2 linked regions of the Methanococcus voltae genome follow. The main gene of each other region encodes a partner of the protein of the gene in region 2 in a complex. Links are inferred from orthologs where the notes say so. Each region holds a gene or a part of one and is shown on either strand. Other genes may lie near its edges. The genes, in order: J3E06_RS02295 and rnhB.

Region 1 (11,182 bases), on a different replicon or contig from region 2:
AGTTTATTTTAACATTCTTTTTAATTTAGGTTAATAAGTTTTATTTTCCTAATCTACATTTCATATTATATATTTTTCGAAATAATAAAAATAATAATATAAATTTAGCAAGGTTATAAATTACAAAATTAAAGTTATACTATATTATATAATATTAATGTATAATATATAAAGTTATACAATAATTTTACACAATTGATAAAATAATATAAAACAATGTCAAATTTTAATGATAAAAAAGAAGAGTCTTATGATTACAATATTATACAATTGTATAATTTATTGTAATACTTCGAGTATTTTAGCTTTTATTGAACCTTTTGAAGCTTTAGGTTCTGCAATTGTTTTACCGCATGCAGTACATTTAACAACTGTTGAAGGACATCCAAATAAAACTTGTTGGTTGTTGCAGTCTGTACATTGTACTTTTAAAAATCTGCTTTTTGGTCTTGGTATCAATTCCATGTTTCTCACCTTTATTTCATAATATATAAAATTTAAAAAATTAAATGTAAAAATATGTTGAATTTTACTTATTCAACTAATTCAAACATTCTTGCTCTGAATCCACCGTTGCTTCTTGTGTGCATTTTTCCACATTCTGCACATTTGTATCTTAAATCCAATTTTTTAATTGGTTTTGCTCCACCAGGTAATGGTCTTGGGTAACCCCCGTAACCTGCAGTTACTCTTCTGAATAACCTCTGACCTCTTCTCAATTCACTTGCTTTTCTCTTTTTAGCTCTTTCAACTGTATGAACGGTATGTTTTTTACAGTATGGGCAATATCTTTTAATTTTCTTTTTCATTTTCATAAATATTCACCTGTTCCACTATATTGTGTTTCTCTAAAATTTTTGAAAATCTCCCATCTAAAGAAATTATATCATTTTTATTTAAACCATAAACACAATTTCCATCAGTAAAATATGGAAATTTATGATTGACTCTTACAATATGAATATCTCTTTCAGTATTTATAACTTTTGGTATTTCATCATTCATATTTTTATTAACATTATCTTGAAAATCAGGGTTTAAATTTAAAGAATAATCATTTTTAAGTTCATTTTTTCCAAAATTTTCACTTGATTTTCCAAAATTTTCTTTTAAATCATCGGATAATTCTGTAGAGCCATTTGATATAGGATTAGACTGAGGTATACTTTTTTCTTGTTCAGTTTTTGTACTTTTTGTACCAATAATATCAAATTTTTGCACTGAATTATCGATTATAGTTTCAAAATTGTTCAAAAAATTTGGGTTATCACTAAATAAAGTATTATCTATAAGATTATTGATAATCTTATAAATTTCCTTTTCATCTTCAATCAATAATTCGGGATTTTCATTTAAAATAATAATTTTGTATAATCTTATTTTTAATAATGAAGATGAGTAATATTTTAAACGATTGATTTTTTTTATATCAAATTCATTGACATTGTCTTTTTTAGAAATGCTCTCAACATACTTTTTAACATCTGAATACATCGTATCTGATATTTTAAGCAATTTTGGAGAGGCTATTTCATCAAAAAAAGCATTTTTAGCTTTATTGTACATATTTTCACTTATTTTTATTTTATATTATTCTTTAAACACTGTTAACATAAAAAAATTAAAAAATTGTATATTTTGATTTTTTTGATTTAATTTAATCGATTAATTAAGATTCAATTCTTGGAGCAAGTAAAAATACTAATTTTGCGCCACCAATATTGTATTCTACTTTAACTGGCATATCTTCGCCAAGGTATATGTCTAAAACATCATCTGAAGCTGTAGATTTTGTAATATCTTTTAAATATGCAAGATTAAATGTACTTTTTGAGTTTTCCAATACTTTGTAATCAACCATAACATTGTTTATTACTTCTTCATTTCCATTGTTTTCAGACTCTTCAGTATTTACAACTTCGGTTTCTGATTTTGAAAGTGAAAATATGGTTTCACTGTAGTTTAAGTCTCCTTTTGAAGATATAACAAACTGATTATCACTTGAATTAACACTTAAAATAATGTGGTCGTTAACTAATTCTGAGTCCTTTAAAGCTTCTACAAATGCACCTGCTTTTATAGATACTTTATTAGGATATTCTATATCTGGAACTTTTAAATTATTTGATGATATGTCGTATAAGGCCATTGAGAAGTTTCTTGTAACGTTATTTTTAAATGTAGTAAGCAACTTATTTTTTTCTTCATCAAACTCTATAATTATTTTATCATTGCTTTTAGACCTTGCCATTATCTTTTTTAGGGCTTCCAAATCAATACCTAAATCATGTATTCCACTCATATATTCTGAAAACACAGTTTTAGGAATGTTTAAGCTAACTAAAGCCACGTGCGAAGGGTCCATAGCACTTGCCCTAATTCCTTCTTCGTCTACTTCGAAACATATTTCATCTACTAAATTACTTGTAGCATTAATTATCTTTTTGAAGTCTTTTGCATCACAAACTGCTTTAAACATTTGCTCACCACTATTTTTTTAAATAATACGTTTTGTTTAGTATTTAAAAATTCGATTGTAAATTTATTAACAATATATTAACAATACAATAGATACTTAATGTAATTATAATCCATATGGCTATAAATTATATAATTATATAATCAAATTTAAACATTTTTTATTATATTTTAATAACTATATGTAAATAACTATATGTAGATAATGATTTGTTTTTGATTTTATATTAATTTTTTTTTTAAATAATAATATGAGTTATAGATATAATTTTAATATATAATAAATATCCTAATGAAAATGAAAATTTTTAAATTATTCAAAAAAATAAAATAAATAGCATAAATTTAAATTATAGTTATTAAATTAGTCTCCTTTTACAAAATCCCAGAAAGATTTTATTGCACTTGGATTTTTAGGTCTTTTGCCTCTAACCAAGTATAAGTATCTTGTAAGGTCCAAGTCTTCTATTGGAACTATTTTCAAAAATCCAGCATCTGCTGATTTTTTTGCAGGGATTTCTGAGATGATACTTACTCCATAACCTTCTGAAACAGCGGTAATTATTGAAGAAGTACTTCCTAAACTCATAACGGTGTGTAAATCCATCATTGAGTATCCCTTTTTATTTAAAGCATCTATTAGTATCTCACGAGTTCCAGAACCAACTTCTCTATCGACATAGTCTTCCTTTAATACGTCAGATAATTTTGCAATTGGTTTTTTAGCTAATGAATGGTCATTTGGAACTACTAAAACTAACCTATCTTTGCCGATTACAATATTATCATAATTTTTGTCGTATAGATTACCGACTGCAACAATATCCACATTTCTTTCTTCAAGCAATTTGAAACATTTTTCTGAATCGGTAATTTGAATTTCAAAGTTGACATCTTTGTATTCTTTTTTATATTCTTTAATAATACTTGGTATTAAGTACTCACCAGGTGTCGTACTCGCAGCAATTCTAATAATACCTTCAGGATTTTCATGCAACATTTTCATTTGTTGCTTTGAATTGTTAATATATTCCAATACTTTTTCCGCATTTTCTAATAAGATAGTACCTTCAACGGTTAAATCAACGCCTTCGGGAGTTCTTAAGAATAATTGTGCATCAAAAAACTTCTCAAGTACGGAGATGTGATTGCTAACAGTACCTTGGGTTACACCCAATCTTTTAGCAGCTTTCGAAAAGCTTTTAGTTTTTGCAGCATATAAAAAAGTTTGAAAATAACTTATTTTTGGGTCCATAATATCACTACATTATTCTTTTTACTTTTAATTACTGAAATAACTTATTATATTATTTTATGTTGGTATATTTTCATTTTATTGCTAATATACTCTTAATAAGCTTAATAATCTTAATAATCTTAATAATTTTAACAATTTTGATATAATCTTAAATATGTATTAATTTATAATATTTTATGTATCAATCAATTTGATAGTATAGTTATATTAAACTAATAATACATATTAAAAAAACTAATATATATAATTAATCTAAATATGGAATATACTAAATAAATAATTTAATACCATAATGGATAATATTGTATTTATTAATGAATAGTATAATAATTTTTAAAATGATTTAACATTTATTAAATTTTTAAATTGGAGGGGGAGATGATAATGATAGTATTACCCTATAGAAAACCCTGTAATGAGGCATTATTAGCGAAAGAAGGAAGTGAACAAGAAACTTCGTTAATAATTAATTCAATTCTTAAAAATAATTATAATATCCATTATTTGCCTTCGGGAGACGCTTCAATATATATGGCTTGCAATATTCTAAAATTCTATGCTAATGATTTGGGTGTGGAAACTTGTGTAAATGCAATAATACCTGATATGGGGGCTTGGAAAGGATTTGAAACTTATGCAGAACTTTTAGATTTTGACATAAATATTTTAAAAACCGAAGACGGCGTAATAAATCCCAAATATTTAAAAACATTTTTCGAAAATTTGAACTATGAAAAGAGCAATGAATCGACTCCAAAAAATATTTTAAATGTTTTGTTTATTACTTCTTCTGCAGGGTATTTGCAAAGTCAAAATATAAAAGAAATACGTAATATGTGCAATAATTACAATATTTTATTATTTGAAGATATTTCTGGAAAAGTAGGTGGCGATTGTGGATATGGGGATATAATAGTATGTTCTACAGGCTCCCCTAAGATTATAAATTGCGAATATGGTGGTTTTTTAGGCCTTTCAGATGAATTTATGAATTTAATAAATAGTTCAGATAATTCAAAGAAAATAAAAGATAATATTAAAAAAGTGCAGAAAACCTACAAAATTCCAAATATTTATGGTTCGATAATGTATGAGGCGTTAAATGCAAAAAAAACATATGAAAAATACGTTGAATATGGTAATTATTTAAAAGAAAAGATAAAAGATTCAGAATTTTTAAATGAAGAGGGTATTTCTTTATTTATATCATCTAAAAATCCGAATAAATTTTCAAAACAAATAAATGAACATATTAAATTGTCAAATGGTAAATCTATAATTACAAAATGTCCAAATCAAAATCGAATATTAAAAGACGGAGTAGTTTTAGAAATAAAAAAATTAGATTTAAACTATATTAATATAGAAATTTTAGATGAAATATCAAATGTTATAAACGAGATATCAAAACAAATACACTAAATAAGAATAATAAAAATAAAAAATAATTTAATTAATTTTTTCAATTAATAGTCCACAATTTCCTAAGAATTTATATTTAAATCCATAGCCCAATAATTCAAGTGTGTCTATTACTTCAGACCTTGAAAGATATCCTATGAAATATTTATTTAAACTTTGATAGAATTCAAATAATTCTACGTTTACATTAGCAGAATCTTTGAAAAATTCTTCAATAATTATTAATTTTCCATTCTTTTTCAATGAATCCATCATTTTTCTTAAGAATAATCTCGGAGACTTCGCATAACTAAGAGTATGAGTACATATTACGCTATCATACTTAGTTTTAGGTATGGTTTCGCCAAAATCTAAGGTTTTCAATTTTGCACATTCGATACCATTTCTTTCCAATCTATTTTCTGCCATTGTTATTAGCTTTTTAGATATGTCCACTCCTGTATATTGACCATTTGGCGCTATTTTGGAGCTAAAGTATAATGGTGAACGAGAACCACAACCTACGTCTAAAATATAATCTCCTTTTTTAATTTCTAAAACTTCAGAAGCTGCACTTCGGGTAATGTCCATAAATTCAGTATTTAAAAGCATATCCCATATATCTGCATCTTTTTTAAAGTTTAATAATATTTCTGGATGATTGTAGCCTATTAAAGCATATTGGAATAGACTCGTTCTGAAATCATATTGTGCAATGTAATCATCCATTAAATCTTGATATTTTGGATGAATAGACGAATACTTAAATTCATTATTTAATTCAAGGGTATTGTCATCGTAATTTTCTCGGATAAGCCCCAAGCTAATTGCGGTATTTACATACTTCAATATAAAATCTTTATTTGGATATTCCACCATAGAAAGCAAATTTTCTTTTGTAGGCATATGTAAATCAATTATTTTATATATTCCAAATTTTAGACCTTGTCTAAAAAATGTGCCTAATAATTCATTATTTAGATATTCTACGGCATAATCCATACATCTAAATTTTTTCATATATTCTTCTTCCTCTATTATTGAAATATCGTTATAGTACCCAACTTCTGTATTCATCTTACCATCTTCTAAATCACTTGTATAATCAAATCTATCCATGATTTCACCATTTATCAGAAGAATCATAATCTTTTAAATATTCTACAACAGTCTTTCCATATTCCGTCATTTGGTATATTTTCATACCTTCTCTTCCATCGCAAGATACTAAACCTAATTCAATAAGCGAAGAACTGCCATTATACCGATTGCCCATGCCTTTTAAACACCCTAAAACATTACTTGGATCTGATTTAACTCTTCGAGATAATTCAGATAAGTAAGTTCCGTGGGGGTGGACATCGTATAGGAAGTACACTATTCGTTTTCGAAGTTTACTTTTGTTTAAAGACCTAATAATTGTAGGATTTATAAACATCATGTCATGAGAACCCACTTATGACACCTCGGAGGATTGTCTAAAACCCTTTTAAAGGGACTTATTTAACTTATAAACTATTACTAAATTACTACAAAATCTTAACAACATTATCGATAAGAAATAAGTTTTATTATTTAATATTGAAACAATATTTATTCTAAATATTTACAAAGGGTCGTATTACTAAATAAACTATATTATAGTTGTATTGTTTATGATATATAAATATAACCTATTTAAAAGAACTAAATATTAGATTTATTAATGGACAATATTTGGGGTATATATCGAAACTGTTATATAGTATAAATGTTGGACACCAATGATTTATATAGTATTAATACAAAATTATTTAAAAAAGTCTATTTTTTAAATAGTAGTCTTTAAATACCTTATTTGATATTTTAATAATATTTAGTCGTTATATTTTATAATTATCTTTCATAACCTGATAAATAAGCATAAAATATGATATAATGTGCTTATATTTTGTTCATATTTAATATATTGTATTATTTAATATTACAAAAATCAAAATTTATATTACAAAAAACATCAAAAAACTCTAAAAAATTTTTAAAAAATAAATTATTATAAGTATTATTTAATTTATAAATCCGCCAATAAATGGTATTGATTTTATTGCACCAGTTATTGAATTGAATATATTTGAGACTAAATCGTCAGAGTTATTGTCTTCATTTTGTTCGTCATTAGTCGTATTATTACTATCTTCATTATCGTACTGATTTTCTGTAGATGTCTGACTATTTCCATCCTCATTATTTCTATTATTTTCGTTTTCAGTGGGTTTATTATCCCCAGTTTCCTCAGTGTCTAGCTCATCATCTTCAATTATGGAATTAACTCCATTTTCATATTTTACTTTGATAGATTTTTTTAAGACGATTGGTTTTAAAACTCCATTTTCACTAACAAAATCTGGAATTTTAGTATTTATTTCTACAGTATATACTTTTCCATCGTTTAATTTATCATTGAAGTTCAATGTGATAGGTTTTACTTCCATAGAATGAAGATATATATTTTTAGGCGTACTTTCATAAATTTCTTCATCGTCTTTGTATATAGTTATCCAGTATTCTAAGTTAAGGTCGACTGGATATACACTTACTAATCCCGAAGATAATTTTAAAGATAGTCCATTTTCCTGAGTTTCAAAGTCATATATATTTATAGGTGCTAAAACGGTGGTTGACTCTATAGTATTACTTTTAATTTTACTTAAAATGTCTATATTTGAGAATCTGCCTATTTTGGCGTTCATTTGGGGGTCAATGGTTGACGTAGAACCTATGAAATAGCAATATTCAAAATCTTTAAATTCATTAAATGGTTTTATTCTTAGTAATGTATATCCATTAAATCCTTCGTCATATTTTATTTGGAAATTGAAAGTTTCATAATCTAATGTTGAATAACCAGGAGCTAACTGGGTATTTATAAGATTACTTTCTGCTCTTAAGTTCCCTTTTAAATCATACGTTTCAATTTGCATGGTGCAATCTACTGGAACAGATAATTTATTTCTTATAGTTATATATGCTTCATTTTCAAATCCTGCAACCGGTTGAGGTACAAATAATCCGCCTGTATCGCCCACAACTGTAGCTCTTGGTAATACTGTATTGTTATATTTTACTTCACCCACTTTGAAGATATTGAATACATTGAAATGTAATTTTAATCCGTGGTCTTCTTCTGTTATTTTATTTGGAATTATGGCTTTTACGTCTATATCTCCATTTATTTCCCTGTCAAAACTAATATTTATGGTATAAGTTTTTGTTTCATGAGCAGATAATCTAAATTTAATTTCTTTTTCACTATAATTAACAGCACCATCTACAAATTCATCAGAAAACTCTAAAGTACCGTTAATTGTTTTATTATATATATTTTTAAGAGTAATTTTTAAAGGATAAGTTTTACCTACTAATATATTTCCTGAATGGTCAGATATTCTTTGAACATCATCATCATTAGGATATTCTACATTTTTAATTGAAACTGGCGGAACTTCTATGTATTCGCCATCAATATCTTCTTCTGGATTATTTATTAAATAACCTGACGAAGTTTTTAATTCCGTAATTATGTTTAATGTAGTTTTATCAGGCATTACGTTTGCAACCACATACTGCGTAGTATCTTCAGATTCTTCAAATTTAGATGATTTATCATATATAATATATCCATCATTATCTTTTATTTGTACATTTAATGATAAATCTTCATCATAATTATTGGTATAATTTAATTTTAAAACTACAGGGTATCTTTCATTTTTAAGATATGCTCTTGGCATCATATTGGAATTTCCATATATGCCACTATTTAGATAATCCATAATTTCTTTGTCTTGTATTTGATATTTAGAATAATAATCTTTAATTAAATCATCATAACTATCATTTATAGTAGTTAATACTTCAAAATTATTCAATATGACGGGGAATGAAAATAATTTTTCAGTTTCTTCAAGGTCATAAGTGATATATTCATCTACTTTTTTCTTAACAGTTTCCTGTTCATTTGTAGTATAACTATGTAATCCCATCGTTTGAGTGTGAACTTGTATTTTAAATTGATTATCTTCACATTCTATTTTTGGAATTTTAAAACTCACTTCTTTTTCGGAGTTCAACGAAATATATAATGTTTTTTTATCATTAACTCCGTTATAATATACATTTTCGTCATTTTCGTCAGCTTCACTTGAATCATCGTCATAATCCGTAGATACTGCACTTATCCAAGTTATTACTTCATAATCCGACTGTGCATAGGGATTGCTTTCTAAAGTTGTAGTAAACCAATTTCCTGCACAATATTCTACATTTTTTTTATCTTCTTTGGAATAACTATCACTACAATTAATATATTTTACGTCAATGGGACTTCTAACATCTATGGTTATAGATTCAGAACCTACATTTTCGCCATTATCATTAATTAATTCGATATCCAAGTCATTTTCGCCTATTTCTGTAAATTTAGGTTGAACTTCCACAATTTTTTCAACGTGTTTATTAGGAGGTATTGGTATGTAGGGTGATTCCCAAGTATTTTCATCCCAAGTTGCAATCACTTTCACGTTTTGTTGGTATTCATCGTAATTTACCAAACTTAAATAAATTATAGGGGAACTTGTATCAATCATAGGACCTCCCTCCATAGGATTTTGTCCTTGATTCCATATTTTACTAATTTTTACCCCTTCTTCATCTTCGCAAAATCCGGAGGTAATTGAAATTAGCAATAAAAAAAGAGTTAAAACTGCTTTAAATTTTATCTTCATACTATCCCATTTTTTAATTTTTAAATATTGTAAATTTGTAATCCATTATTTAATATTTTTTTGTGTAAGTGTTTATGTATATAACCTTTAAAACTGAACGTAATATTTATAAATTGAAAAGCTATAAAAATTTAAAAAGCAATATAATATATTATATATAATCAAATTTGTAATTTTTCAAGCTGTTGATATTATTTAGGGATTATTGTTAAACTATACAAAAATTATTATTAAATTTATTGTTAATAACAGGTAATAATTATTATATTATTTAGATTGGGTGAACAAATGACATCGGAAATCAAACGTAATTTAAAAAATCTTTTTAAAATGCGTAGTGGATACAGCTGTAAACTTAGGAGTGTAAGTTTTGTGCTTATACTTTTTACAGTTTTTTTTGGTTTGATGGGTTCTGTAAGTTCTGAAGTAGCTTACAAATGGGTAAGTGAAGAACCTATTAAATTTATCGCACTTTCAAATATTCAATCAGAGTATGAATTGGAAAAATATTTAAATTCTGACGATTTGATTGTATTTTATTTGGATGAAAATTTTAGAGTAAATAATGAGGGAGAAGAATTTCTGAAAAAACTTGGGATTTATACAAGTATTGAGTATGCCAACTATGTTGGTGGGTCGATGGATAATCCTAATGCATTATTTAAATTAGATAACGAAGAATATTATGTTTTAAAAGTATTTGATAGGCAGAAGATATATTATGAAGATTATGTGGAAGTAGCACCTAAAAAAATATTTTTGCCAAAAGAACCAGATTTTGAAAGTAAGAAATTTATGGATTTCTTAGGAACTTATGTATCTTCATATGGTTTGAAATTTGCATATTTAAACAAAGTTCCAAACGGATACAATGAAAGTTTAATTTGGGGTGTTGCTGTACAAAATGTTATGCCAGATAACACCGGTGATGGGGTTATTCAGATTTCCGGATACAATATGATTGTAGATGTGATTGATTCCGATTTAATATTAAAAAAATTGAAAATAATTGATGAATATTCTAATGAGATTAAGTCAAATTATACTTATATATCTACAGGTGCTGAAAACTTAAATGTCTTAGATATCAATACAAAAGAACCTATTTCTAAATATCACGAGTTTTATATAATTGAAGAATTTTTAAGACAAGAAACCCGAAACGATAATATATATTCTCGTTATGGGGGTGGAAATGGGTATGATAATAACTATCTTAAAAAGCATGATTTATTGGCTTTTAGTTTTTATCCTATGATATATTTAGATAAAAGCCCTGATT
Region 2 (11,407 bases):
ATATTAAATTATATATATTACGGTATTGTATATGTAATCTGTATTAAAACTTTTTAAATTTTTATATTTGGAATTATACGACTAATAAAATAGGTGTTTAAATTATGAGTAATTGTTTGGAAACTTTAAAAACAGATATTGGTGATTTGGTAGAAATAACTACGAAAGAAGAAAAAACTAAATCAGAAACCAAAACCTCAACAACGTATAAAGGAACTGTTATGCCTTGCTTAAAAGACGACGTTATTATGATAAAAATGAGTAGCGGGTACAATGCAGGCATAAAAAAGGAAAAAATAGAAGAAATAAAAATTTTAAGTGCTGGAGAAACTCCTAAACACGTTAAAACCGAATTAAATATAAAAAAGGAAAAAAAATTAAAAAACATTTCAATTATCTCAACTGGTGGGACTGTTGCTTCAAGAGTGGATTATAAAACTGGTGCAGTTCACCCCGCATTTACGGCTGATGATTTAATTAGGGCAGTTCCGGAACTTTTGAGCATTGCAAACATCTCTGGAAAAGCTGTAATGAATATTTTAAGTGAAAATATGTTGCCGGCGTACTGGAAAGAAGTTGCCGAACACATTGAAAATGAAATAAAAAACGGTGCTGACGGGATTGTAATTGCACACGGTACGGATACTATGCACTACACGGCTTCAGCTCTTCAATTTATGGTTAAATCAAACGTACCTATAATATTAGTTGGCGCTCAAAGAAGTAGCGACAGACCTTCGTCAGATGCCGCATTAAATTTAATTGCTTCAACCAAATTTGCTACAGAAGGTTTAAGTGGTGTTTATGTACTTATGCACGGTGAAAACGGCGACGAATACTGTTATTTGCACAAAAGCGTAAAAGTTAGGAAATTGCACTCTTCAAGGAGAGATGCGTTTAAATCCGTCAATGCTCAGCCAGTTGCTAAAATGAATATGCTTTCAAAGAATAAAAAAACTAATGAAAAAGACTATAAAATCGAGTACATTGCAGATGAAAGAGAATTAAAACAAAATATCACGGATAATTCATCAAATGTCGAAATAAACACAAATTTAGAGGAAAAAGTAGCACTTTTAAAAATTTATCCAGGTATCAATTCAGATATTTTGAAATACTACACGGATAACGGATATAAAGGTATTATTTTAGAAGGCACCGGATTAGGACACGCTCCTGAAACTTTGTTTAACGGGATTAAATACGCAATAGACAATGGTTTATTAGTTGCTATGACAACCCAAACCATTAACGGAAGAGTTAATATGAACGTTTACTCAAACGGTGTAGAATTGCAAAAAATGGGCGTAATCAGCTGTGAAGATATGTCTGCTGAAACTGCACTTGTAAAAATGATGTATTTATTGGCAAATTACAATTTAGAAGAAGTTAAAGAATTAATTGGTAAAAATACCGTGGGAGAAATTACCAAATTTAGTTTAATCGATTTAAACTAAATATAATATAAATTAAATAAAGTATATTGAATAAAATATATTGAATAAAATATATTGAATAAAGTATATTAAATAAAATAAAAAAATAAAATAACTTCATTTAATTAATTATTTGTTTATTAATTTGATTATTGGTGATATTATGTCAAATTCGGATTTAAATTTAAATTTAGACTATAAAGAATTAGGTTTAAAAGTTGGTTTAGAAATACATCAACAATTAAACACGAGTAGGAAATTATTTTGTAATTGCCCTACAAAAATTAGAGATGACGAACCACACGGCGAGATTGAAAGAGTATTGAGACCTTCCCAAAGTGAAATGGGTCAAATCGATAAAGCGGCACTTATTGAATCTAAAAAGGAGAAAAACTACGTTTATCAATACTATAATGATTCAACTTGTCTCGTTGAATTAGATGATGAACCGCCTCAAGGACCTTGTGAAGAGGGAATTTATACAGCTGTTGAAGTTTCTGAGCTTATGAATATGCACGTGGTTGACGACGTTCAGGTAATGCGTAAAATGGTTATCGACGGTTCTAATACATCAGGATTCCAAAGAACTATGTTTGTATCACAAGATGGCAGTATTGAAACTGAATACGGCGATATTAGAATTACAAGTTTATGTTTAGAAGAAGATGCTTGTAAAAAGGTAAGGGACGAAAAAGACAAAGTAATATACTGCGTTGACAGATTGGGAATTCCCTTATTAGAAATTACCACAGAACCGGATATTACAACGCCTGAAATGGGAAAAGAAGCTGCAAGAAGAATAGGAACTATATTGCGAGCTACTGGAAAGGCTAAACGAGGATTGGGAACAATTAGACAAGACGTGAATATTTCTATTAAAGAAGGCGCACGTATTGAAGTTAAAGGTGTCCAAAATCTTGATTTAATCGAGCAAATTATTAAAAATGAAGCAATAAGACAAATTAAATTAAATGAGATTAAAAAAGAATTAATTGAAAGAAATGCGGAAGTAAAAACAGGTATTGAAAATATCGTTGATGTAAGCGAATTATTTAAAAATACCGAATCAAAAGTAATTAAAAGTGCTTTAAAGAAAAAAGGAGTTGTAAAAGCAATTTTACTTAAAGGATTTGACGGTTTAATTGGTAAAGAAGTACAACCAAATAGAAGATTAGGAACTGAATTCTCCGACCGTGGAAAAGTAATCGGAGGCGTTGGAGGGCTATTCCACACTGATGAGTTGCCAAAATACGGAATTACACAAGAAGAAGTCGATGCACTCAAGGAATTTATGGGCGTAAACCCTGAAACAAAAGATGCGGTTATCATTGTAGGGGATAGAGAAGATAAAGCTGTAAGAGCGTTAGGTGCTGTTTTAGATAGGGCAAACGAAGCTATAACTATTGGAATACCAGAAGAAACAAGAAAAGCATTAGAAGACGGGAATACATCATATTTAAGACCTTTACCAGGTGCTGCAAGAATGTACCCGGAAACAGATATCCCAAATATAGCAATAAGTGATGAATTTGTTGAAAATATAAGAAATAACCTTCCAGAGATGCCAAAAGAGAAATTAGAAAGATTTATAAAAGAATATGATTTAAACAACGACTTAGCAAAGCAAATGGTAATGTCATATCACGTTGACTTATTTGAAGAGCTTGCCAAAACATTTGTTAATGTTAAAGCAACGTTAATTGCTACAACAATTGAAGCTACAGTTAAAGAAATCAGAAGAGAAGGATTTAATACAGAAATACTTGAAGAAAAGCACTTTAAACAATTATTTGAAAGTATTGAAAATGGAAAAGTTTCAAAAGAAGCAATTGTCGATGTATTAAAAGGATTTATTGAAAATCCGTATGAAAATGTTGACAAAATCCTTGAAATTAAAGGACTTAGTGCAATGTCTGAAGAAGACGTTAAAAAAGAAATCAGAAGTATAATCGAGCAAAACATCGCTGTAGTTAATGAAAAAGGTATGGGTGCAATGGGTTTACTAATGGGTAGATGTATGGCAAACTTACGTGGAAAAGCAGATGGAAAATTGATTAACAAAACATTGCAAGATGAATTAAAAAGTATTATTAATAAATAATAAAAATACCATTAATAAATAATATAAAAAAATATTTTTAATTTAATTTTTTATTTTTTATTTTTTTTATTATTTATTTATTTATTTATTTTATTCGATTACTATTGAATGTATTGAAGGTATGGTTTCATTTTCATAATCGGCACCGGCCCATTTTAAACCCATATAAGTCCCATAAACGTTTACTATGCTATTTTGAGCGAATTTATTGTCCCTACCCCAAACTTCTATGATATTGTCCCCATAATTTCCAGAAGTATCTTTTTTAGTAGCCATTGTTAGGTAAACAATATTATTACTTTCATTAACTTTTATAATTTTACCTTCAAAATGAATTATTTTATCCACATATTCCTCATTGTGTTCACATAAATCAGTATAATTTACATTTAAAGCTTGTTTTTTAATTTCAGAAATTTTATATGCTGACTCTTCATCTTCATCTGCAGATATGGTTAGATAACCTGTAGAAAGGGTAATAATACCGCCTGCAATTATTAAAATTATTAATAAAAGCCCCAATAATTTAAAAACATTGTTTTTTGGTAAATCCATATAAAAACCTCTATACTAATATATTAATATATATTAATGTATAATTATATATTATAATATAGCATATTACAATATAATAACATATAATAGGCCATAATATGATTTAAAAATATGCAATTAAATTTATTCATACCATTATTTGTTAAATTATGACTTTAAAAAAATAATATATAAAATTTAAAAAATTATTAAAAATTAGTTTTAGATATCTATTTTATTCATCCGCTATATCTATTATTCTTCGTCTAATTCTAATTTTTCAGGGCAAACTCTTGCAAAAGTTAAGTATCCGGTGTGTCCTATCATTCTTGTTGACGGTCTAACGCCTTTTTCTGAAATATCCATTTCTCTTAAGATACATTCAATTGTAATTACATCTAAGAAGTTATTTTCCTTTAAAGCTTCTACTGCTTTTTTAGATTGCTCTATATAAGGCACATAAACTGCAATTCTACCTTTTGCTTTATTTAAAGCTTTTTTAGCGTGTGGCACTACATTCCAAGGGTCTGGCATATCTAAAACAATTACATCTACATCTTGCTCTTCGATACCTTCGGTAATATCCCCTATTTTTTGAATTACGTTGTAAACCTTTCTGCTTTCAGCTTCTTCATTTATATTTATTAATGTATTGTCTACTTCGACAGGTTCTTCTTCTACACCAATAATTGGCTGATTTAATTTCACTGAACCCATAATTTCAAGGTTTCTTCTTGCAATCTTTGCAAATTCTGGTCTTTTTTCGTATGTGATTACTTTTCCTTCCTTACCTACAGCTTGTGATAAGTACATTGTTAATCCTGCTGAGCCAGTTCCTGCTTCCACAACGGTTTCACCGTTTTCTATACCGCAGTATGCGATTATAAGACCGATATCTTTAGGTAATAAGGTTGTAACACTTCTTTTCATCTTCTTTATGATATCAAAAGCGGTAGGTTCTACTAAATAAAACTCATCACCTTTATGGGTCGGTAAAACATTTCCTTCACTTACACCATCTAACCTTGATACGCCCAAATCGTTCCCAAATTCCTTATTTTCTTTTGCAATTAGGTATTTTTTGCCCCTTTTGTCAATTATTAATTTTTTAGTCTTTGTTGAACCATCATATTCATAATATTTCCAAGTTGGTTTTACTTCTTTCTTTTCTTTCTTTTCAGTTATTGGTTCTTGCTCTTGCTCTTGCTGTGCTTGTGTTTCTTCCGTATTGTTCTTTAATTCTTCATTGGTCATTATTCCACCATTTAAAATATAATAAATTGATAAATTTTAACGTATTGTGAGTTATAAAAATAATACAAGTAATGCAATATTATACATATGCTTTTAATACATTATGTGTTTCTAATTCTTATAGATTTACTTCATATAGATTCACAATTATTAAAAGATTATTGAGTAAAATTGATTTTTTAAATTTTTTGTTGTGAATTATTATTAATTTCTTATTAATTTCTTATTAATTTTTTACCCATTTTAATAAATTTTCACATTTTAAATCGATGTTTCCATTTTCTTGGTTATACTCTTTTAAAAGCTTTTTCGTAGTATTCCAACTAAACCGAACTATATCGGGCAATTCTTTATTATCTTCAAGATACTGTCTTAAAAACTTCTTAGTTTTTGGGTCGCTTGGATAACCACTACCTATTGTATAGCCGAGAGCTTCATACTTCTCGTTGTAAGAATCTATAATATTATCACGATTTACTTTTGCAATAATGGACGCTGCCGAAACTATTTTATAATTATCATCTGCTTTATGTTCCGCTATTAAATCGATGTTCTTATTTATCAATTTTGCTTTTAATTGGTTTGAAAAAGATGTTTCATTACTGCTACAAGCATCGATGTATGTTAAAAAACCACTATCTCTTTTATTTTCATCTAATCCGTAAATATCTTTGTAAAATTTGTTTATTATGCTTGAAAATCCGTTTAATTCAATTTTATTAAGATTGATTATATTCATTTGTGCGTCAATTTCCTTTGCAGTGATTATTACTTTTTCCACTTTTGCAAGTTTTTGAATTTCTTTGTAGAGTGTTTCTCTCTTTTTCTTTGAAAGTTTTTTGCTGTCTTTTAAGTCTAAATCGTAAAATGTTTTAGCATTTTCTTTATTATCCATTTTTAATAGCACTCCTGCTATTACCATTGGTCCTATGACAGGTCCACGTCCTGCTTCGTCTAAACCAACTACTTTAGGGGTTATAATTTGATTTTCTGGTTCGTTTTCGTTATCGTTTTTTAACACTTTTTCACATTATTTTTTTATTTTTTTATTTTTTTATTTTATTTTTGGATATTTTTTGTATGTTATAGGTATATAGTAATAATATATATAAATTTGAACGAGTAAATACTATTATGAATAAATAAATAGTACATAATAATTTAATAATATATTTAGATGTGCAAATGTGAATATATGTTTTAAAATAACATAATATTACTTGAGTAAGTTCATTAATATTATATATAAACCCTTAAAATTATTAAATTTTAAATTTTAAAAATTCTAAATTCTAAATTCTAAATTCTTAAATATCCAATATCATATTTTAGAGCGAGGATAAAAAATTCTTGCTTATGGTGGTAGAATGATACAAAAAGAAGAAATACTCGACATATTTAGCAAATACAACAAAGACGAGATTACTATCGTAACTGTTGGTAGCCACACATCATTACACATATTGAAAGGTGCTAAATTAGAAGGCTTTTCAACCGCTGTAATAACAACAAGAGACAGAGATGTACCCTACAAAAGATTTGGAGTAGCTGACAAATTTATATATGTGGACAAGTTCTCAGACATATCAAATGATGATATACAACAACAATTAAGAGATATGAATGCAATTATCGTACCACACGGGTCATTTATTGCATACTGTGGATTAGACAACGTTGAAAGTTCTTTTAAAGTTCCCATGTTTGGTAATAGAAAAATATTAAGATGGGAAGCTGAGAGAGACCTCGAAGGTAAGATTTTAGGTGAAAGTGGCTTAAGATTACCTAAAAAATTGGCAAAACCAGAAGATATAAAAGGTCCTTCAATGGTTAAATTCCCAGGTGCGAGAGGCGGTAGAGGATACTTTGTATGTGCATCAAAAGAAGAATTTGACGCAAAAGTAGCTGATTTCATCAAAAAAGGCGTTTTAACTGAAAGTGATGTGCCAAATGCACACATTGAGGAATACGTTGTCGGTACAAACTACTGTATACACTATTTCTATTCTCCATTATACAACAGAGTTGAATTAATGGGTATGGACAGAAGGTATGAAAGTAATATCGATGGATTCGTTAGAATTCCTGCAAAAGACCAGATGGAAATCGAATTGAACCCTTCATACGTTATTACGGGTAATTTCCCTATTGTAATTAGAGAAAGTTTATTGCCTCAAGTATTTGATATGGGCGATAAATTAGTAGATAAGGCTAAAGATTTGGTCAATCCTGGTATGATAGGTCCATTCTGCTTGCAATCATTATGTAATGAAAACCTCGAGCTCGTTGTATTTGAAATGAGCGCAAGAATTGACGGCGGTACAAATACATTTATGAACGGAAGCCCTTACTCATTCCTTTACCACGGTGAAAACTTAAGTATGGGTCAGAGAATTGCAAAAGAAATTAAAATGGCTCTTGAATTAGGTATGGAAGACAAAATATTATACTAATATTATACTAATATTATATTAAATTTTAATAATTTTTTAATAATTTTTTAATTTTTTACATTATTTACAACTAAAAATGAAAATTTTATAAGAACTTATACTTAATTTACAAAAATATAAACTTTAATTTTGAGTGATAATATGGAAAATATGGGAACTACGAAAAGTAATATAAAAAAATTATACAGGTCTGTTGACGATAAAATGTTAGAAGGCGTCTGTGGGGGTATTGGTGAGTATTTCAACGTTGACCCGACACTTGTACGTATTTTATACGTAGCAATTACGGTATTCTCAGGTTTTATGTTTGGAATAATCACATATGTAGTTTTAGCACTTATAATACCTAAAAATCCCAAAAATGAGAATACATTTCCCAATGAGCCAATAACTACATCTTTTAAACCAGATGAAGAACTTAAATAAAATTTAAAATATACATTCTTCTTTTTTATTTGTTATTATTTTTTTAATATTTCGATTTTATTTTTTAACCACCATATTCAAATTATTTTACCAAATTACAAATACTTACATTTAAAATATGATTAAAAACAAAAAAATATGTAGTTATAAATTAAATAATTTAAATAACGTGAATAAATTAAATAATTTATATTTAGATAAGTAATATTTTAAAATAATATAAATTATTTAAATGGGCTATATGGGTGTAGGAATGACTAAAAAAGAGGAAACATCAAAAATAGCATATTTTAGTATGGAATTTGCAATCGACCAGGCTTTAAAAACGTATGCAGGAGGTTTGGGATTTTTAGCAGGTTCTTTATTTAAAGCAGCTAAAAGGGCAAATTATCCCATGGTTGGAGTGTCTATTCTTTGGAGTTATGGCTATTACGACCAAATGCGAGATATTGAGGGGCGTATGGTCATAAATAAAACTCGTAAATTCCACGACTATCTAATCGATATAGACGTAAAAGTACCATTAAACATAAACAGGTCTAAACTATGGGTAAAAGCATACTTACTGCCTGAAGGTATATTTAGCACTTGCCCAATTTATTATTTAACGACCGATATTCCTGAAAACGACTATCTTTCACGTACTATATCATATAACTTATATGATGGTAATAATCTTACACATATTGCTCAGGAGATGGTTTTAGGTATAGCAGGCTATGAAGTACTAAAAAAATGTGAAAACATAGATGTATACCACTTAAATGAAGCACAAGCCATTCCATTGGCTTTTCGGATGATGGAAGACAAAGGATTTGATTATGTAAAAAATCACCTTGTATTTACGACACATACTCCAATACCTGCCGGAAATGAAATCCAAGATATTAACATTTTGGATAATATGGGATTTTTTAGCAATGTGGATATAAAAACAGCTGAAGAATTTGGCGGAAAACCATTTAATCTTACCGTTGCGGCCTTAAAAATGTCTAAAAAAGCGAATGCTGTTTCAAAATTACATCAAAAGACTACGCAAGAAATGTGGAGCTGGGTACCTGGAAAATGTAATATAACATATATTACAAATGCACAAGATGTCAATTCTTGGCAAGATAAAAAGCTCAGAACATATGCTGAAGATGGAGACTTTGAAAACTTACGTAAAAGGAAATTACACCTTAAAAGACAGCTATTTCAAGTCGTTGGAGACCAGTGTGGGCGTTTGTTTGACGATAAAAAACTTACTGTAGTTTGGGCAAGACGTTTTGCCGAATACAAAAGACCATATTTTCCACTACACGATGAAGAAAAACTTAAAGAACTTATCGATTCCGAAAAATTACAATTCATATGGGCGGGAAAACCACATCCTGCGGATTTTAATGCACAAGTAACTTTTAACTGGATAATTTCTAAATCTCGAGAAATTAAAGATACGGCGGTTTTGACGGGTTATGAACTACATCTTAGCAAACTCTTAAAATTGGGTTCTGATATCTGGCTAAATACCCCTAAAAGACCAAATGAAGCCTCTGGAACGTCAGGTATGACGGCTTCCATGAACGGTTCTGTACACATGAGCACCCTCGACGGCTGGCACGTTGAATGGTACAATACTTATCCAGAACTTAGCTTTACTATTGGCGACGGAGAAAACCTTAACGAGGATTATGAAGCCGATAGTATGTACAAATTGCTTTGGGACGTTATTGATATGTACGATACTGATAAATGGTGGGAATTGGTGCAAAAAAATATTTTAACGTCTGTAGATTTCTTTAATTCAGACCGAATGCTTGAAGAATACTCCAAAAAAGTTTATGCGGAAGTTGATAAAAAATACGAAATTAGCAATTATAATAATATTGATAATAATGACAATAATACTGCCAATAATGACAATAATAATTAATTTTTATGAATATTATTTTTTAATTATGACATACTTGTTAATGATATAAAGAAAAAAAGAATTTAGAATATTATTAGTTAGTATGTTATTTTTAGTTTATTATTTTAATTTATTATTTTAATTTATTAATGTAGGTTCCCCATTAATTAATTTAATTTTTAATGGTTCGGTGATGTTTTCAGTCATACTTAAATAATATTGAACTGCTGTTTTCGTACCCACTCTATCAGAACCTGCAATATAAATTACCTGGTATCCATTAATTTTTTGAGTTTGGATAATTCCAGTATTTTCCCCAGGCATTTCATTAGTAATGTGCATTTCAAAGTACATGTCATACTTTTCTGCCAATGGATTAGCTTTTGGACCGCCCAAAATTAATGTATCTTTAGTTATTGTAATATCGCTTATGTTGCAAGATTGAATCGGTTCAGTTTGATAATCTAAAGTTAACAAGTTTGCAGCTCCTGCGTCAGCACTTGCTCCGATTACTATTCTTGCTTTATTTAACATTTCTCCGACAACTTTTGAAACAGTTTGTCCCGTAGATAATGTTATTGTTGAAATTTCACTACTATGGTGATGACCGCCACCGCCTACATATGTTTGGGTACTTGGCGTATCAGGTTGCGAAGGCAAGGCACTTTCAAATAATAAGCTCACATCAGGGTCTTGTATTAAAGTTAATTCGACAACCTTATTATTTATGAGTCTGTACCAACCTAAAGTGCTATTATAATCATTTTCTTTCAATGATACAATTCCCGTACCATTATTTACCAAAACTCCGGTTAATTTTAAATCACCTAACGGCAATCTCATTATAGTATAACCTTTTTTAGTAGTGTTTTTTGCAGTGAATTTGATTTCAGATTTTACATTAGTACCTTCTTTAGTTGTGGTTAATGTCATATTTGAAATATTAAACCCACTACTTGAAATCAACTTCGTTTTATTAATTACTTCATTAATTACAGCTTCAATTTCTTCCTCTGTCGTTGCATTTGATACATTTATCGTATCTGATGAATTTGAAACTTCTTCCATAGTTTCGATAACTTCTTCAGTTAAGTTAACTGAAACATTTTCTAATTTAGGCAATATAATTGATTCATTTTTAACAGTTATTTCTGTTAAACTGATATTTGTATTATTTAACTGTTTAATTCCGCCAGCTTCAATATTACTCCATACTTCGTCGTCTATTGTAATATTACTTGTTGAATTTCCTAAAGCTTCCTTAACTGTGCTATTAATTACCGTTAAATATAATAATTTTGTATTATTA

The links.
Region 1: the proteins of rnhB (region 2) and J3E06_RS02295 are in contact, whole or in part, in a crystal structure (PDB 3P83), measured with the Archaeoglobus fulgidus proteins. The link is inferred for Methanococcus voltae from one-to-one orthologs. Residues at the interface, in WP_010878125.1 of Archaeoglobus fulgidus: Ala74, Ile178, Ala179, Ile183, Arg190, Ser195, Asn196, Leu197, Arg198, Gln199, Lys200, Thr201, Leu202, Asp203, Phe205; in WP_010877842.1 of Archaeoglobus fulgidus: Val39, Ala42, Asn43, Val44, Ala45, Met46, Leu125, Asp168, Ser194, Asn218, Tyr219, Pro220, Ile237, Leu238, Ala239, Pro240, Arg241, Ile242, Glu243, Ser244.

Annotation. Positions count from the first base shown.
Region 1 is NZ_JANUCR010000001.1:479,543-490,724, reverse strand. What follows is about bases 575-3,321. They hold J3E06_RS02295 (DNA polymerase sliding clamp), read right to left. Parts: upstream 2,480-3,321; coding sequence 1,670-2,479; downstream 575-1,669. Other genes in these bases: J3E06_RS02290 (selenium metabolism-associated LysR family transcriptional regulator), read right to left, coding at 2,843-3,321; J3E06_RS02300 (hypothetical protein), read right to left, coding at 793-1,566; J3E06_RS02305 (50S ribosomal protein L44e), read right to left, coding at 575-815. Outside these bases: J3E06_RS02310 (30S ribosomal protein S27e), read right to left, coding at 280-465; more of J3E06_RS02305, read right to left, coding at 534-574; more of J3E06_RS02290, read right to left, coding at 3,322-3,733; J3E06_RS02285 (hypothetical protein), read left to right, coding at 4,115-5,158; J3E06_RS02280 (class I SAM-dependent methyltransferase), read right to left, coding at 5,186-6,256; J3E06_RS02275 (helix-turn-helix domain-containing protein), read right to left, coding at 6,261-6,578; J3E06_RS02270 (hypothetical protein), read right to left, coding at 7,183-9,900; J3E06_RS02265 (hypothetical protein), read left to right, coding at 10,189-11,182.
Region 2 is NZ_JANUCR010000004.1:73,150-84,556, reverse strand. What follows is about bases 4,450-7,421. They hold rnhB (ribonuclease HII), read right to left. Parts: upstream 6,347-7,421; coding sequence 5,552-6,346; downstream 4,450-5,551. Other genes in these bases: J3E06_RS05665 (formate--phosphoribosylaminoimidazolecarboxamide ligase), read left to right, coding at 6,693-7,421; J3E06_RS05675 (tRNA (adenine-N1)-methyltransferase), read right to left, coding at 4,450-5,325. In the rest of the region: Glu-tRNA(Gln) amidotransferase subunit GatD, read left to right, coding at 105-1,457; Glu-tRNA(Gln) amidotransferase subunit GatE, read left to right, coding at 1,600-3,537; J3E06_RS05680 (hypothetical protein), read right to left, coding at 3,628-4,092; more of J3E06_RS05675, read right to left, coding at 4,327-4,449; more of J3E06_RS05665, read left to right, coding at 7,422-7,778; J3E06_RS05660 (PspC domain-containing protein), read left to right, coding at 7,920-8,204; glgP (alpha-glucan family phosphorylase), read left to right, coding at 8,458-10,119; J3E06_RS05650 (right-handed parallel beta-helix repeat-containing protein), read right to left, coding at 10,237-11,407. UniProt on the Methanocaldococcus jannaschii protein: Endonuclease that specifically degrades the RNA of RNA-DNA hybrids.